DNA from 2 places in the Citrobacter sedlakii genome. Region 1 is predicted to be linked to the other one. Evidence: predicted binding sites of a transcription regulator. Region 1 holds the regulator's gene; the other holds the start of a gene.
The links. The regulator PurR, encoded in region 1, represses purine synthesis genes. The targets are predictions, from matches to a motif close to CANGCAAACGTTTGCNTG.

Region 2: a site for PurR is predicted at 2,684-2,701, ahead of gcvT (glycine cleavage system aminomethyltransferase GcvT). Genes of this name have one in related genera too.

Annotation. Positions count from the first base shown of each region.
Region 1 is NZ_CP071070.1:2,478,495-2,486,279, reverse strand. Features, by position in the region: gene punC (purine nucleoside transporter PunC) at 1-58, opposite strand, end outside; gene punR (DNA-binding transcriptional activator PunR) at 182-1,114, shown strand; gene purR (HTH-type transcriptional repressor PurR) at 1,111-2,136, opposite strand; gene cydH (cytochrome bd-I oxidase subunit CydH) at 2,431-2,520, shown strand; gene JY391_RS11850 (MFS transporter) at 2,689-3,855, shown strand; gene sodB (superoxide dismutase [Fe]) at 3,910-4,491, opposite strand; gene JY391_RS11840 (C40 family peptidase) at 4,617-5,447, opposite strand; gene grxD (monothiol glutaredoxin 4) at 5,782-6,129, shown strand; gene rnt (ribonuclease T) at 6,236-6,880, opposite strand; gene gloA (lactoylglutathione lyase) at 6,983-7,390, opposite strand; gene JY391_RS11820 (alkene reductase) at 7,488-7,785, opposite strand, start outside.
Region 2 is NZ_CP071070.1:797,274-805,058, forward strand. Features, by position in the region: gene ubiH (2-octaprenyl-6-methoxyphenyl hydroxylase) at 1-1,039, shown strand, start outside; gene ubiI (FAD-dependent 2-octaprenylphenol hydroxylase) at 1,139-2,341, shown strand; gene JY391_RS24030 (hypothetical protein) at 2,415-2,507, opposite strand; gene gcvT (glycine cleavage system aminomethyltransferase GcvT) at 2,792-3,886, shown strand; gene gcvH (glycine cleavage system protein GcvH) at 3,912-4,301, shown strand; gene gcvP (aminomethyl-transferring glycine dehydrogenase) at 4,510-7,383, shown strand; gene JY391_RS03835 (SDR family oxidoreductase) at 7,459-7,785, shown strand, end outside.

The sequences.
Region 1 (7,785 bases):
GAAAGCCCAGTACGCTCAGTCCCGCCAGCCAGACTAAAAACCCTTTTCCAGGTTGCATCGCTGCTTGCATAGTTGTTCTCTTATTTTAATGAATAATCTTCGCGCAGAGTGTAGGGAGTGTCTTTCTCCTTGTGAAACGGTAATATTTGGTTATTGCATTCAAAAATTTTGCAGGCAGATTATGTGGTCAGAATATGCGCTGGAAGTCGTCGACGCCGTTGCGCGTAACGGCAGCTTCAGTTCAGCGGCTCAGGAATTGCACCGGGTGCCTTCTGCGGTCAGCTACACGGTACGGCAACTGGAAGAGTGGTTGGCGGTCCCACTGTTTGAACGCCGCCACCGTGACGTGGTGCTGACGCCCGCCGGGGCCTGGTTTTTAAAAGAAGGGCGTTCTGTTATCAAAAAAATGCAGGACACCCGGCAACAGTGTCAGCAAATCGCCAATGGCTGGCGCGGGCAGTTGCCTGTTGCGGTGGATAATATCGTGCGTCCGGAACGGACCCGCCAGATGGTCGTCGACTTTTACCGTCATTTTGATGATGTAGAGCTGCTGGTTTTTCAGGAAGTTTTCAACGGCGTCTGGGACGCGTTGTCCGATGGTCGGGTGGAGTTGGCCATTGGCGCGACGCGCGCTATTCCGGTGGGCGGTCGCTATGCCTTTCGCGATATGGGAATGTTGAGCTGGAGTTGCGTGGTGGCGCGTTCCCATCCGCTGGCGAGCATAATGGGGCCGTTGAGCGACGACACGTTGCGAAACTGGCCGTCGCTGGTGCTGGAGGATACCTCCCGAAACCTGCCCAAACGCGTCACATGGTTACTGGATAATCAACGCCGTATGGTCGTGCCGGACTGGGACTCTTCCGCAACCTGTATCAGCGCTGGATTGTGTATTGGCATGGTGCCGACGCATTTTGCCAAACCTCGTCTTAACACGGGGCAGTGGGTTGCGCTGGAGCTGGAAAATCCTTTCCCGGATGCCGCCTGCTGTCTTACCTGGCAACAAAACGATACCTCGCCGGCGCTGGCGTGGCTGCTGGAGTATCTGGGAGACAGTGAAACACTGAACAGAGAGTGGCTGCGGGAGCCTGATGAGACTCCCGCAGGCGCGACTTAACGGCGGTAGTCGCGGAACGGGCCGTCCGCAACAGAGCGACGTTCAATCAGTCGCGGGTGGACTTCGATCGACTGGGACTCCTCGCGCTTATTGACGATACGGTCTAACAGCATATTAAACGCCGTTTCACCCAGAGAATCCTTCGGCTGATGAATAGTGGTTAACGCTGGCGTAAAGAAGCGCGCGTTTCGCACGTTGTCATAACCGATCAGCGAGACATCCTGCGGGACGCGCAGACCCATTTCATCGGCAGCACAGAGCGCGCCCATCGCCATGATGTCGCCGCCGCAGAATACCGCTGTCGGACGGTGTGACTGCGACAGGATTTGCTGCATTGCGCGGTAGCCGGACTCCGGCTCAAAATCGCCCTGCACAATCCAGTTTTCCGGCACGTTGATCAGCGCTTCTTCCATCGCTTTCATAAAGCCAGCCAGACGGCCTGCGCCGGTGTTCCGCTCCAACGGACCGGGAATCACGCCGATTTCACGATGTCCGCGCTCCACCAGGTATCGGCCTGCCATATAGCCGCCTTCAAAGGCGTTATCGATCACCGTGTCCGTGAAATCGGCTTTGGCTTCGCCCCAGTCCATCACTACCATGGGAATATGACGGTATTCTTCGAGCATAGAAAGCAGAGGTTCCGGATATTCAGAACACATGACCAACAGGCCATCCACGCGTTTTTGCGCCATCATCGACAGATAGGCGCGCTGTTTTTCCAGGTTATTCCACGCGTTGCCGAGGATGAGGGTATAACCCTTCTGGAAACAGTTTTTTTCAACGGCTTCTATAATTTCGGCAAAGTAGGCGGCTTCGCTGCTGGTCGCCAACAGGCCGATGGACTTGGTATGGTTGACCTTCAGGCTTCGGGCGACGGCGCTGGGGGAATAGTGCAATTCTTTGATTGCCGCCCACACCGCGTTACGCGTTTCTTCTGCAACAAAACGCGTTTTGTTAATAACGTGTGATACGGTTGTAGTGGAAACGTTTGCTCGTTTCGCTACATCTTTAATTGTTGCCATTACATCTCACTCCAGACCCAACCTGAACAGTAAAATACGCTAAGTAAACGTTTGCCTTTACACACCCTGATCGCAACATCAGGGTTGCGGCACGCCGGGAAAACGACACGGAACGTCAGGAAGGGGTCAATGGCCGGTACGCTAAACAAGTAAGCGTCGAATTTTGGCTGATCTTAACGAAAAGGGGAAGTGTTAAAAACAGATATCACCCTAAATCGTGGGAGATTTTTGCTTTCAAGTGTGTAAAAATGCGCTATATCACTTTTTGTGTGGGAATAAAAAGGAGAAAAGTTGATGAGCACCGATCTGAAATTTTCATTAGTGACCACGTTTATTGTTCTGGCTCTGATCGTGGCAGGTGGTTTAACCGCAGCACTGCACTGATTTACCGCTGAGGGAGTGTCGCTCCCTCACATTCCCTTCGCCAATTGTTATCAAAAATGCAAAAGTCTTTTGTAAATTTGTTAACTTCTCTTTTTTTGTGATTGATGTCATGCTTTTGGCTTTTCTTGTCCACCGCGTTTAAGCGCGAACAGGCGGAGTCATTACCGTATGAAAATAAATTACCCTTTACTGGCGTTGGCCATAGGCGCGTTCGGGATCGGCACCACTGAATTTTCTCCCATGGGATTATTGCCGGTCATCGCTCGCGGCGTTGATGTGACGATTCCCGCCGCAGGAATGCTGATCAGCGCTTATGCCATTGGGGTGATGGTCGGCGCGCCATTAATGACGCTACTGCTTTCACATCGCGGACGTCGCAATGCGTTGATCTTTCTGATGGCCATTTTCACCGTGGGCAATGTGCTTTCCGCTATCTCTCCTGATTACACCACCCTGATGCTGTCTCGCGTTCTGACCAGTCTGAACCACGGCGCCTTTTTTGGGCTGGGCTCCGTCGTGGCGGCAAGCGTGGTGCCAAAGCATAAGCAGGCCAGCGCGGTGGCAACAATGTTTATGGGACTGACAATCGCCAACATCGGCGGTGTTCCGGCTGCCACCTGGCTCGGTGAAACTATCGGCTGGCGAATGTCGTTTATGGCGACCGCTGGGCTGGGCGTTATCGCGATGGCGAGCCTGTTCTTCTCCTTGCCGAAGGGCAGCGCTGGAACGCGTCCGGAGGTAAAAAAGGAGCTGGCGGTGCTGATGCGTCCGCAGGTGTTGATGGCGTTATTAACCACTGTTCTGGGGGCTGGGGCGATGTTTACGCTGTATACCTACATCGCGCCCGTATTGCACAGCATTACGCATGCCTCGCCAGCGTTTGTCACCGGTATGCTGGTGCTGATTGGCGTTGGGTTTTCCATCGGTAATTATTTTGGCGGAAAACTGGCTGACCGTTCGGTGAATGGCACCCTGAAAGGTTTTCTGTTGCTTCTGATGGTGATTATGCTGGCGATCCCCTTTCTGGCACAAAATGCGCTGGGGGCAGCGATCGCTATGGTGGTCTGGGGAGCGGCGACCTTCGCGGTGGTGCCTCCACTGCAAATGCGAGTGATGCGTGTGGCGCACGAGGCGCCGGGCCTTTCTTCGTCAGTGAATATTGGCGCTTTCAACCTGGGTAATGCGCTGGGCGCTGCCGCGGGCGGGGCGGTCATTTCCGGCGGTCTGGGCTACGCTTTTGTTCCGGTTATGGGGGCGATCGTGGCGGGGCTGGCGCTACTGCTGGTGTTTATTTCCGCCAGAAAACAGCCGCAGACAGAGTGCGTCGCCAGCTAAAACGGCAAACTCTTTAATGCCCGACGCACGAATGTGCTGTCGGGCATTTTTCAGTTATGCGGCAAAGTTTTTCGCCACAAACGCCCAGTTAACCAGCGCCCAGAAGTTTTCCAGATAACCCGGACGCGCGTTACGATAGTCAATGTAATAGGCGTGTTCCCATACGTCGACGGTCATTAACGGCGTGGCGTCTGTGGTGAGCGGCGTCCCCGCGTTAGACGTGGACACGATAGCCAGCTTGCCGTCTTTGTCTTTAACCAGCCAGGTCCAGCCGGAGCCGAAGTTCTTGATCGCGGCATCGGTAAACTGGGCCTTGAAGTCGGCGAAGCTGCCAAACGCGGCGGCGATAGCGTCAGCCAGTTCACCCGTGGGTTCCCCACCGGCATTCGGCGCCAGGCAATTCCAGTAGAAGGTGTGGTTCCAGACCTGAGCGGCGTTGTTAAACACGCCCCCCTCAGAGCTCCGCACAATCTCTTCCAGCGATTTGCCTTCAAATGCGGTGCCTTTGATCAGGTTATTCAGGTTTGTCACATAGGTCTGATGGTGTTTGCCATAGTGGTATTCCAGCGTTTCAGCGGAAATATGCGGCGCAAGCGCATCTTTGGCATACGGTAATGCAGGTAATTCGAACGACATTGCTTCTCTCCTTATTATTAATATTGATTCGCACAATAACCTTATTGTACGTAAGGATAGGGTAGCAAATTGAAAGGTGTGGCAAAAGAAGAACTTACCCTGTTGTGTAACAACAGGGTAAAGTTTTAGCGAATGGTTTTCGGCGTCATCACCCGGCGGGCGCCGACATAATGGCGCTGCCAGTAGTCTTCGCTAAGAGAGGTGATTTGGATTTCCTGACCGCTGCGTGGCGACTGAATAAATTTGCCGTTACCGACGTAGACGCCAACGTGATCGGCTGTGCCGCGACCCTGGGTACGGAAGAACACCAGATCGCCATTTTTCAGCTCACCCCGTTCGATCGGCGCCGCATCACGCAGGTGATACATCTCGTTTGCCGTGCGGGGTATGCGGAATTTAACCAAATCCTTATAGGCGTAATAGACCAGACCGCTACAGTCGAAGCCAGTACGCGGCGATGTACCGCCCCAGCGGTAGGGTTTACCAATCTGGCTCATCAGTTTATTCATTGCTGTACTGGTGGCTTTTTGGACTTTTAACTTATGCGCGTCCGCAAGGGTGCTGGCCGCTGCGCTTTTCACCTTCACGCAGTGTGGCTTGCGGCCTTTTCGTGGCGTGCATTTTTCCGTCCAGCTCACGACGGCTGTCTTCGAAACGCCAGATTTTGTGCGGCGACTGGTCGTTCGGGAGGTTTTGCTGGAGGGGGTTACACGTTTTTTGCTGGCCGATGCCGTTTTCACTGCGTTTTTAGCGGTTGTTTTTTTTGCGGTGCGTTGGGAATTTTTCGTGGTCTTTTTCGCTGTTGCGGTGTTTTTTTTCTTGTCTGCGGTTTTCTTGCTGTGAGAAATGTCAGACGTTGTCCTGGCCTGCCGGGAAGCCTGGGCCACGGACATAAAGGAAATCGTTGTAAATAGTAAAGCACAGAGCGTGATGGAGAGTCGGTTAATCCGCGCCACTGAGCATTCCTCGGTTAAGGCAGGCGCAATCATGCCTGCATGTGATTTACAAAACCTGATGATTCTAATCTATAGAATTGAAGAAAGTTAATAGCTTTTATTGTTAAAAAAAGTTTTCCGCGCATAAGTGCCAAAAAAAGCAGCAACCAAAGGTAAATTTGCTTATTCAATAGACAATTGGGTGAAAAGGGCGGCCTGAACAGTGATTTGCAATGCAACTTAAGGCTTCAGACGATAAAATAGTAAAGCGTAATGAAAATGTTATTTTCCGATGTCGGCCTGAGCCGTTACAATGTCAGACGACTGCCGTAAAAGAAGTTAAGGAAGCAAGACAATGAGCACCACTATCGAAAAAATTCAGCGCCAGATCGCTGAAAACCCAATCCTGCTGTATATGAAAGGTTCGCCAAAACTGCCAAGCTGCGGGTTCTCTGCCCAGGCTGTGCAGGCGCTTTCTGCCTGTGGTGAGCGTTTTGCTTATGTCGATATTTTGCAGAACCCGGATATCCGCGCCGAACTGCCGAAGTATGCTAACTGGCCAACCTTCCCGCAGTTGTGGGTTGATGGCGAACTGGTTGGCGGCTGCGACATCCTGATCGAAATGTATCAGCGTGGCGAATTGCAGCAACTGATCAAAGAGACCGCGGCGAAGTACAAGTCTGAAGAATCAGATACCGAGTAAGGTGACGCCTGCGGGATTGAGGTGACAGGCTGGAGAAGTCGCCAACGCGCGGCCATCCGGCACTCACTAAAAAAGCGACCGAAAGGTCGCTTTTTTACGTACGGCGTTAAGCCTCGGGCATGGCCAGCGGCCAGCCGCCCAGTCGTTTCCAGCGGTTGACGATTTCACAAAACAGCACTGCCGTACGTTCCGTGTCGTAAAGCGCCGAATGAGCCTGCGTGCCGTCAAACTCCATACCTGCCGCCAGACAGGCTTTCGACAGAACCGTTTGGCCTAGCGCCAGTCCGCTGAGGGCGGCAGTGTCGAAAGTGACAAACGGATGAAAAGGGTTGCGCTTTAGCGAGGCGCGCTCGGCCGCCGCCATCATAAAGCTGTGATCGAACGTAGCGTTATGCGCCACCATGATCGCGCGGTTACAGCCGCTGTCTTTAATTCCTTTCCGCACCATTTTAAAAATGGCGTGCAGGGCGTCATATTCACTCACCGCGCCACGCAGCGGGTTGCTGGGGTCGATGCCGTTAAACGCCAGCGCTTCGGGCTGCAAATTCGCGCCTTCGAACGGTTCGACATGGAAATGCAGCGTAGTGTCCGGCATCAGCCAGCCCTGTTCATCCATTTTCAACGTGATGGCGGCAATTTCAAGCAGCGCATCGGTTCTGGCATTAAACCCGGCCGTTTCAACATCAATGACGACAGGGTAAAAACCGCGAAAACGGTCGCACAGACCGGTAAGTTGAGCGTTATCGGACATCGGGGTCTCTTAAATACAGAAAAAATGCAGCGCGTAGTATGCCAAAAAAAGGCGTTCATTGCAGTAAAACTGCGGGCGCAGAGAAACCGCGCCCGGAAGGGATTAATTACCCAGACCGCGACCGGCGTCTTTTTCTTCGATCAGTTCGATTTTGTAACCGTCCGGATCTTCAACAAACGCAATCACGGTGGTGCCGCCTTTTACCGGACCCGCTTCACGCGTGACATTACCGCCGTTCTGGCGAATCCGCTCGCAGGCTTCCGCTGCGTTATCAACGCTCAGCGCAATGTGACCATAGGCAGTCCCCAGTTCATAGCGATCGACACCCCAGTTATACGTCAGTTCGATCACCGCTTCGTCACTCTCTTCACCGTAGCCGACAAATGCCAGAGAATATTTGTACTCCGGGTTTTCGCTGGTACGCAGCAGTTTCATGCCTAAAACGTTAGTGTAAAAGTCGATAGAACGCTGCAAATCGCCGACGCGCAGCATGGTATGAAGTAAACGCATTGTTTATCCCCTTAAAAATGGTCAATACATTCAAAATGTTGTTTTAGTATAGCGGCGTTTTCGCGCCGCTATCAATGGAGGAATGCCGCAGGCGGGATCACAGCGTCGGGTAATCGGTATAACCTTCCGCGCCGCCACCGTAGAAACTCTCGCTGCGCTGCGGGTTTAGCTCGGCTTTACGTTGCAGTCGGGTGACCAGATCCGGGTTGGCAATGTAATCGCGACCGAACGCAACCGCGTCGATCAGGCCTTTTTCAATGAGGGTTTCCGCTTTTTCACGGGTGTATGCGCCAGCGCCAACGATGGGCCCCTGGAAACGCGCGCGTACTTTTTCGCGGAAGGCTTCAGTATAAGACGCGCCGCCTGCCCAGTCCGGCTCGGACATATGCAGATAA
Region 2 (7,785 bases), 1.7 Mb from region 1:
CCGGGCGATTGCGCTGGCAGCAGGTACCTGCCAGCAACTGGCGCGAATAGGCGTGTGGCAGGCCATTGCCGACTGCGCGACCGCTATCACGAGCGTTCACGTCAGCGATCGCGGTCATGCCGGATTTGTTACCCTTCACGCTGAGGACTATCGCCTCCCGGCGCTGGGGCAGGTGGTTGAACTGCACGACGTAGGGCTGCGGCTTTTTGCCCTGCTGCGCAAAGCGTCTGGCGTTACGCTGCACTGCCCGGATCGGGTCGCCAGCGTATCGCGCACGGCGGAGCAGGTGAGCGTGACGCTGGAAAACGGTCAGACGGTTACCGGTAGCCTGCTGGTTGCCGCCGACGGCACGCGTTCAGCGCTGGCAAGCGCGTGTGGCGTTGACTGGCAGCAGGAACCGTATGAGCAACTGGCGGTGATAGCGAACGTCGCCACGTCTCTTGCGCATGACGGCCGCGCCTTTGAACGCTTTACCGCGCATGGTCCGCTGGCGATGCTGCCCATGTCTGAAGGCCGCTGTTCGCTGGTGTGGTGTCACCCGCTGGAAAAGCGCGACGAGATTCTGGCCTGGTCTGACGAACGTTTTTGCCGCGAACTGCAGACAGCATTCGGCTGGCGGCTTGGCCGGATCACGCTGGCGGGCAAACGTAATGCTTATCCGCTTGCGCTGACTACGGCGGCGAAAGCGTTTACCCATCGCACCGTACTGGTGGGCAATGCGGCGCAGACGCTGCATCCAATCGCCGGACAAGGGTTTAACCTCGGGCTGCGCGATGTGATGAGTCTTGCTGAAACCCTGACACGGGCGCAGTCTGTGGGGCAGGATATCGGCGATTACAATGTGCTTTCCGCCTATCAGCAGCGCCGCCAGCAAGACCGGAACGCCACGGTCGGCGTGACCGACGGCATGGTGCATCTGTTTGCCAATCGCTGGATACCGCTGGTGGTTGGGCGCAACGTCGGGTTAATGGCTATGGAGCTGTTTCCACCCGCCCGTGACGCTCTGGTGAAGCGCACGCTTGGCTGGGTTGCGCGATAAGTGAACCGCCATCCGGCACGATGCGCGTTAAAATGCCTGAATGAGGGCTTTATCAGGTCTGCAACAGACGAACGACGTTTTTTTGACCAGGAGTAAACAGTGCAAAGTGTTGATGTAGCAATTGTTGGTGGAGGTATGGTTGGCCTGGCTGTCGCCTGTGGTTTACAGGGCAGCGGACTGCGCGTCGCGGTTCTTGAGCAGCGTGAACCGCAGCCTCTGGCAGCGGATGCGGCGCCAGCGCTTCGCGTGTCGGCCATCAACGCCGCCAGTGAAAAACTGCTGAGCCGTCTCGGCGTATGGTCAGAGATCGTTTCTCACCGTGTGAGCTGTTATCACGGAATGGAAGTCTGGGATAAAGACAGCTTTGGCCGTATCACGTTCGATGACAAAAGTATGGGTTACAGCCATCTCGGTCATATCGTCGAGAATGCTGTCATTCACGACGCGCTGTGGCAAAAGGCCCGACAGTCTTCCGATATCACGCTGCTGGCGCCAGCGGAGTTACAACAGGTGGCGTGGGGTGAAAACGAAACCTTCCTGACCCTGAAGGACGGAACGATGCTCACCGCGCGTCTGGTCATTGGCGCCGACGGGGCGCATTCGTGGTTGCGTAATAAAGCGGACATTCCGCTAACCTTCTGGGACTATCGTCACCATGCGCTGGTCGCCACCATTCGTACTGAAGAAGCGCACGGCGCAGTGGCCCGTCAGGTGTTTCACGGCGACGGGATTCTCGCATTCCTGCCGCTTAGCGATCCGCACCTGTGTTCTATCGTCTGGTCGCTTTCGCTTGAAGAGGCGGAACGGATGCAGCAGGCTGATGAGGCCGCGTTTAACCAGGCGCTGACCATCGCGTTTGATAACTGTCTCGGCCTGTGCCGTGTGGAAAGCGAGCGTCAGGCGTTTCCGCTGACCGGGCGCTATGCGCGTCAGTTTGCTGCGCACCGGCTGGCGCTGGTCGGCGATGCCGCCCATACCATCCACCCGCTGGCCGGTCAGGGCGTGAATCTTGGTTTTATGGATGCCGCAGAACTGATTGAGGAGCTCAAGCGCCTGCATCGTCAGGGCAAAGATATCGGTCAATATCTGTATCTGCGTCGCTACGAGCGCAGCCGCAAGCACAGCGCCGCGCTGATGCTGGCGGGTATGCAGGGTTTCCGCGAACTGTTTGCCGGTGAGAACCCGGCGAAGAAACTGCTGCGGGATATCGGTCTGAAGCTGGCCGATACCCTTCCTGGCGTAAAACCGCAGTTGATTCGTCAGGCGATGGGCCTGAACGATCTTCCCGAATGGCTACGCTGAGAATCGTCCCGATTCTCAGAGTTTGAGACCCGTCACACTTCTCTCTCCCGGCGTCTTCGCCGGGAACCTTCGCTCATTTGAAATAAACTAATTTCACCCTCGTTTTCGCATTACTTTTTCTAATGAAAGTGTTTTTACGCTGCGTGATTTTTGATAATTTTTCCACATTAAATGTTTCATTCTGCGTAGAGGGTGCGCAATTTTAAAAATAAAACACAGACAGAAGGGCGTTTAAGCAGTATTTTATTTTTCTGTGCTGCTGGCGATTTTTGGTCATAAGCTAATGTGATGATTAATTTTGCCTTATGGTTAAGCGTCAGTTTCGGTGGTAAGTTCAGAGTCAAAGAGAACGTTTGCGTCGGGGTCGGGACAGGGCTCCGGTGCCAGGTTTCGTGGTGAATATTGTCACGGCGAAATGGTTGTCAGCCCCGCTTATTCAATGAGGACAAGATGGCTCAACAGACTCCTTTGTACGAACAACACACGCTATGTGGCGCGCGCATGGTCGATTTTCATGGCTGGATGATGCCGCTGCATTATGGTTCTCAGCTTGATGAGCACCATGCGGTCCGCACCGATGCCGGCATGTTCGATGTGTCGCACATGACCATCGTCGATTTGCACGGCAGCCGCACCCGGGAGTTTTTGCGCTATCTGTTGGCGAACGATGTGGCAAAGCTCACCAAAACCGGGAAAGCCTTGTATTCCGGTATGCTTAACGCGTCGGGCGGCGTCATCGATGACCTGATTGTGTATTACTTTACCGAAGATTTCTTCCGCCTCGTTGTCAACTCCGCCACCCGCGAAAAAGACCTCTCCTGGATCTCCCAACACGCCGAACCTTACGCCATTGAGATCACCGTTCGTGATGACCTGTCGCTGATTGCCGTTCAGGGGCCGAACGCGCAGGCGAAAGCCGCCACGTTGTTCACCGACGAACAGCGTCAGGCGGTAGAAGGCATGAAACCGTTTTTCGGCGTCCAGACGGGCGATCTGTTTATCGCAACCACCGGCTACACCGGCGAAGCGGGCTATGAAATTGCGATGCCGAATGAAAAGGCCGCCGATTTCTGGCGGGCGCTGGTCGATGCTGGCGTTAAACCGTGCGGCCTCGGCGCGCGCGACACGTTGCGCCTGGAAGCGGGCATGAACCTGTACGGTCAGGAGATGGACGAAGGGATCTCCCCGCTGGCGGCCAATATGGGCTGGACGATCGCCTGGGAACCGGCTGAGCGCGACTTTATCGGTCGTGAAGCGCTGGAGATGCAGCGTGAAAAAGGCGCCGAACAGCTGGTCGGTCTGGTAATGACGGAAAAAGGCGTGCTGCGCACTGCGCTGCCGGTCCGCTTTACCGATGCCCAGGGTAATCAACAAGAAGGCATCATCACCAGCGGTACGTTCTCTCCGACGCTGGGCTACAGCATTGCGCTGGCGCGTGTGCCGGAAGGCATTGGCGAGACGGCGATTGTGCAGATCCGTAACCGTGAAATGCCGGTAAAAGTGACTAAACCTGTCTTTGTGCGCAACGGCAAAGCCGTCGCGTGATTCATCCTTTTCTGGAGATTGATTGATGAGCAACGTACCCGCAGAACTGAAATACAGCAAAGAACACGAATGGCTGCGTAAAGAAGCAGATGGCTCCTACACCGTTGGCATCACTGAACACGCTCAGGAGTTGCTGGGCGATATGGTGTTTGTTGACCTGCCGGAAGTGGGCGCGACGGTCAGCGCAGGCGACGACTGCGCGGTGGCCGAGTCCGTGAAAGCGGCGTCTGACATCTACGCGCCAGTGAGCGGCGAGATTGTGGCCGTCAACGACGCGCTGAGCGACTCTCCGGAGCTGGTCAACAGCGAGCCGTATGCCGCGGGCTGGATCTTTAAGATCAAAGCCAGCGATGAGAGCGAACTGGATTCGCTGCTGGACGCCACGGCGTACGAAGCATTGTTAGAAGACGAGTAATTACGCTGCATCCTTCACGCTGCAGGCGTGGCTTACCCCGGTCACTGACTCACCTAAGCGCCTGGGGATCCTCTGCGTCGCCGCCCTCCTGCAACGCGAATGATTCTGCATATTCGTTTTATACGCCCAGGCCCGGTAAGCGTATCGCCACCGGGCAATTGAGTTAAAGACAATCACGATTCACTGCACGTTTCAGGAACCATCGCCCATGACACAGACGTTAAGCCAGCTTGAAAACAGCGGCGCTTTCATTGAACGCCATATCGGACCGGACGCCGCGCAGCAGCAAGAAATGCTGAATACGGTTGGCGCCGAGTCGTTAAATGCGCTGATCGGCCAGATTGTGCCGAAAGATATTCAGCTTGCCACACCGCCGCAGGTGGGCGAGGCGGCGACAGAATATGCAGCGCTGGCTGAATTAAAAGCCATCGCCGGACGTAACAAGCGCTTCACCTCCTTCATTGGTATGGGTTACACCGCCGTGCAGTTACCGCCGGTGATCCTGCGCAATATGCTGGAAAACCCGGGCTGGTACACCGCTTACACGCCATACCAGCCGGAAGTGTCTCAGGGCCGTCTGGAAGCGCTGCTCAACTTCCAGCAGGTAACGCTGGATTTGACCGGTCTGGATATGGCGTCTGCCTCGCTGCTCGATGAAGCGACTGCCGCAGCAGAAGCCATGGCGATGGCGAAGCGGGTGAGCAAACTGAAGAACGCCAACCGTTTCTTCGTCGCCGCTGACGTCCATCCGCAAACGCTGGATGTCGTGCGGACGCGTGCGGAAACCTTCGGTTTTGACGTGATTGTCGATGACGCCGAAAAGGTGCTGGATCATCAGGACGTCTTTGGCGTGCTGTTGCAGCAGGTCGGCACCACCGGCGAAGTGCACGATTACCGCGCGCTGATTAGCGAACTGAAGGGGCGGAAGGTGATTGTCAGCGTCGCGGCCGATTTTATGGCGCTGGTGCTGTTGACGGCGCCGGGCAAACAGGGCGCGGACATTGTGTTCGGCTCCGCCCAGCGCTTTGGCGTGCCGATGGGCTACGGCGGTCCACACGCAGCCTTCTTTGCGGCAAAAGATGAATTTAAACGCTCCATGCCGGGCCGAATCATTGGCGTATCGAAAGATGCGGCGGGTAACACCGCGCTGCGCATGGCGATGCAGACGCGCGAACAGCACATCCGTCGTGAAAAAGCCAACTCCAACATCTGTACCTCACAGGTGCTGCTGGCGAATATTGCCAGCCTGTATGCGGTATATCACGGTCCGGTTGGCCTGAAACGTATCGCAAATCGTATTCACCGCCTGACGGATATTCTGGCGGCAGGTTTGCAGCAAAAAGGGCTGAAACTGCGTCATGCGCACTACTTCGATACCCTGTGTGTGGAAGTGGCAGATAAAGCCGCGGTGCTGGCGCGTGCGGAAGCCGCAGAATTTAATCTGCGCAGTGATATCATCAGCGCAGTGGGCATTACTCTGGATGAAACCACAACCCGTGAACACGTAGAGCAACTTTTTACCGTCCTGCTCGGCGACGATCACGGTCTGAACGTAGACGCACTGGACAAAGACGTCGCCCATGACAGCCGCTCTGTTCAGCAAAGTATGCTGCGTGACGACGCGATCCTGAGTCATCCGGTATTTAACCGCTATCACAGCGAAACCGAAATGATGCGCTACATGCACTCGCTTGAGCGCAAAGATCTGGCGCTGAATCAGGCGATGATCCCGCTGGGCTCCTGCACGATGAAGCTGAACGCGGCGGCAGAGATGATCCCAATCACCTGGCCGGAATTCGCTGAACTGCATCCGTTCTGTCCACCGGAGCAGGCGGAAGGTTACCAGCAGATGATCAGCCAGCTTGCCGACTGGCTGGTGAAACTGACCGGCTATGACGCCGTTTGCATGCAACCAAACTCCGGCGCGCAGGGGGAATATGCTGGTCTGCTGGCGATTCGTCATTACCATGAAAGCCGTAACGAAGGGCATCGTGATATTTGCCTGATCCCGGCCTCCGCCCACGGTACTAACCCGGCCTCTGCACAAATGGCAGGGATGCAGGTTGTGGTTGTCGCTTGCGACAAGAACGGTAACATCGATCTTGCCGATCTGCGCGCGAAGGCAGAGCAGGCGGGCGAAAATCTCTCCTGCATCATGGTGACCTACCCCTCCACCCACGGCGTGTATGAAGAGACGATCCGTGAAGTGTGCGAGATCGTTCATCAGTTTGGCGGTCAGGTATACCTTGACGGGGCGAATATGAACGCTCAGGTTGGCATTACCTCGCCAGGCTTTATCGGCGCGGATGTTTCGCACCTTAACCTGCATAAAACCTTCTGTATTCCGCACGGCGGCGGCGGCCCGGGCATGGGGCCGATTGGCGTGAAAGCGCACCTGGCGCCGTTTGTGCCGGGCCACAGCGTGGTACAGATTGAAGGAATGCTGACTCGTCAGGGCGCGGTTTCCGCCGCACCGTTTGGCAGTGCGTCTATTCTGCCGATCAGTTGGATGTACATCCGGATGATGGGCGCGGAGGGCTTAAAGCAGGCAAGCCAGGTGGCGATTCTCAATGCCAACTATATCGCCAGCCGTCTGAAAGACGCGTTCCCGGTGCTGTATACCGGCCGCGACGGTCGCGTGGCGCACGAATGTATTCTCGACATTCGTCCACTGAAAGAAGAGACGGGCATCAGCGAACTGGATATTGCTAAGCGCCTGATCGACTACGGCTTCCATGCGCCGACCATGTCGTTCCCGGTAGCGGGCACGTTGATGGTGGAACCAACGGAATCTGAAAGTAAGGTCGAGCTGGATCGCTTTATCAATGCGATGCTGGCGATTCGTGCGGAGATCGATCGCGTGAAAGCGGGTGAGTGGTCGCTGGACGATAACCCGCTGGTGAACGCGCCGCATACCCAGAACGAGCTGGTGGCAGAATGGCATCACAGCTACAGCCGCGAAGTCGCGGTGTTCCCGGCGGGGGTGGCGAATAAGTATTGGCCGACCGTGAAGCGTCTTGATGATGTTTACGGCGACCGTAACCTGTTCTGCTCCTGCGTACCGATGAGCGAATACCAGTAATCATTCCGCTGTGTCAGTGACATTGTAGGCCGGGTGAGCGTCACTGCCGCTCGGCTTTTTTGTGGGGGAAAGAGTATGGGAATTGCACTGGTCACCGGCGCCAGTCGGGGAATTGGCAGGGCCACCGCGCTGCAACTGGCGTGCGAAGGTTATACCGTCGCCGTGAATTTTCATCATAATATCCGCGCGGCAACCGAGGTCGTACAGGCGATAACGGCCGCGGGCGGCAAGGCTTTTGCCCTGCGCGCTGACATTAGCGACGAGGCGCAGGTCGTGGCGATGTTCGCCGCTATCGATAGTGAAAACGAGCCGCTAACCGCGCTGGTCAATAATGCAGGTATCCTGTTTGAACAAAGCACGGTTGAGTATTTGACCGCTGAGCGGATCAACCGCGTGCTGGCA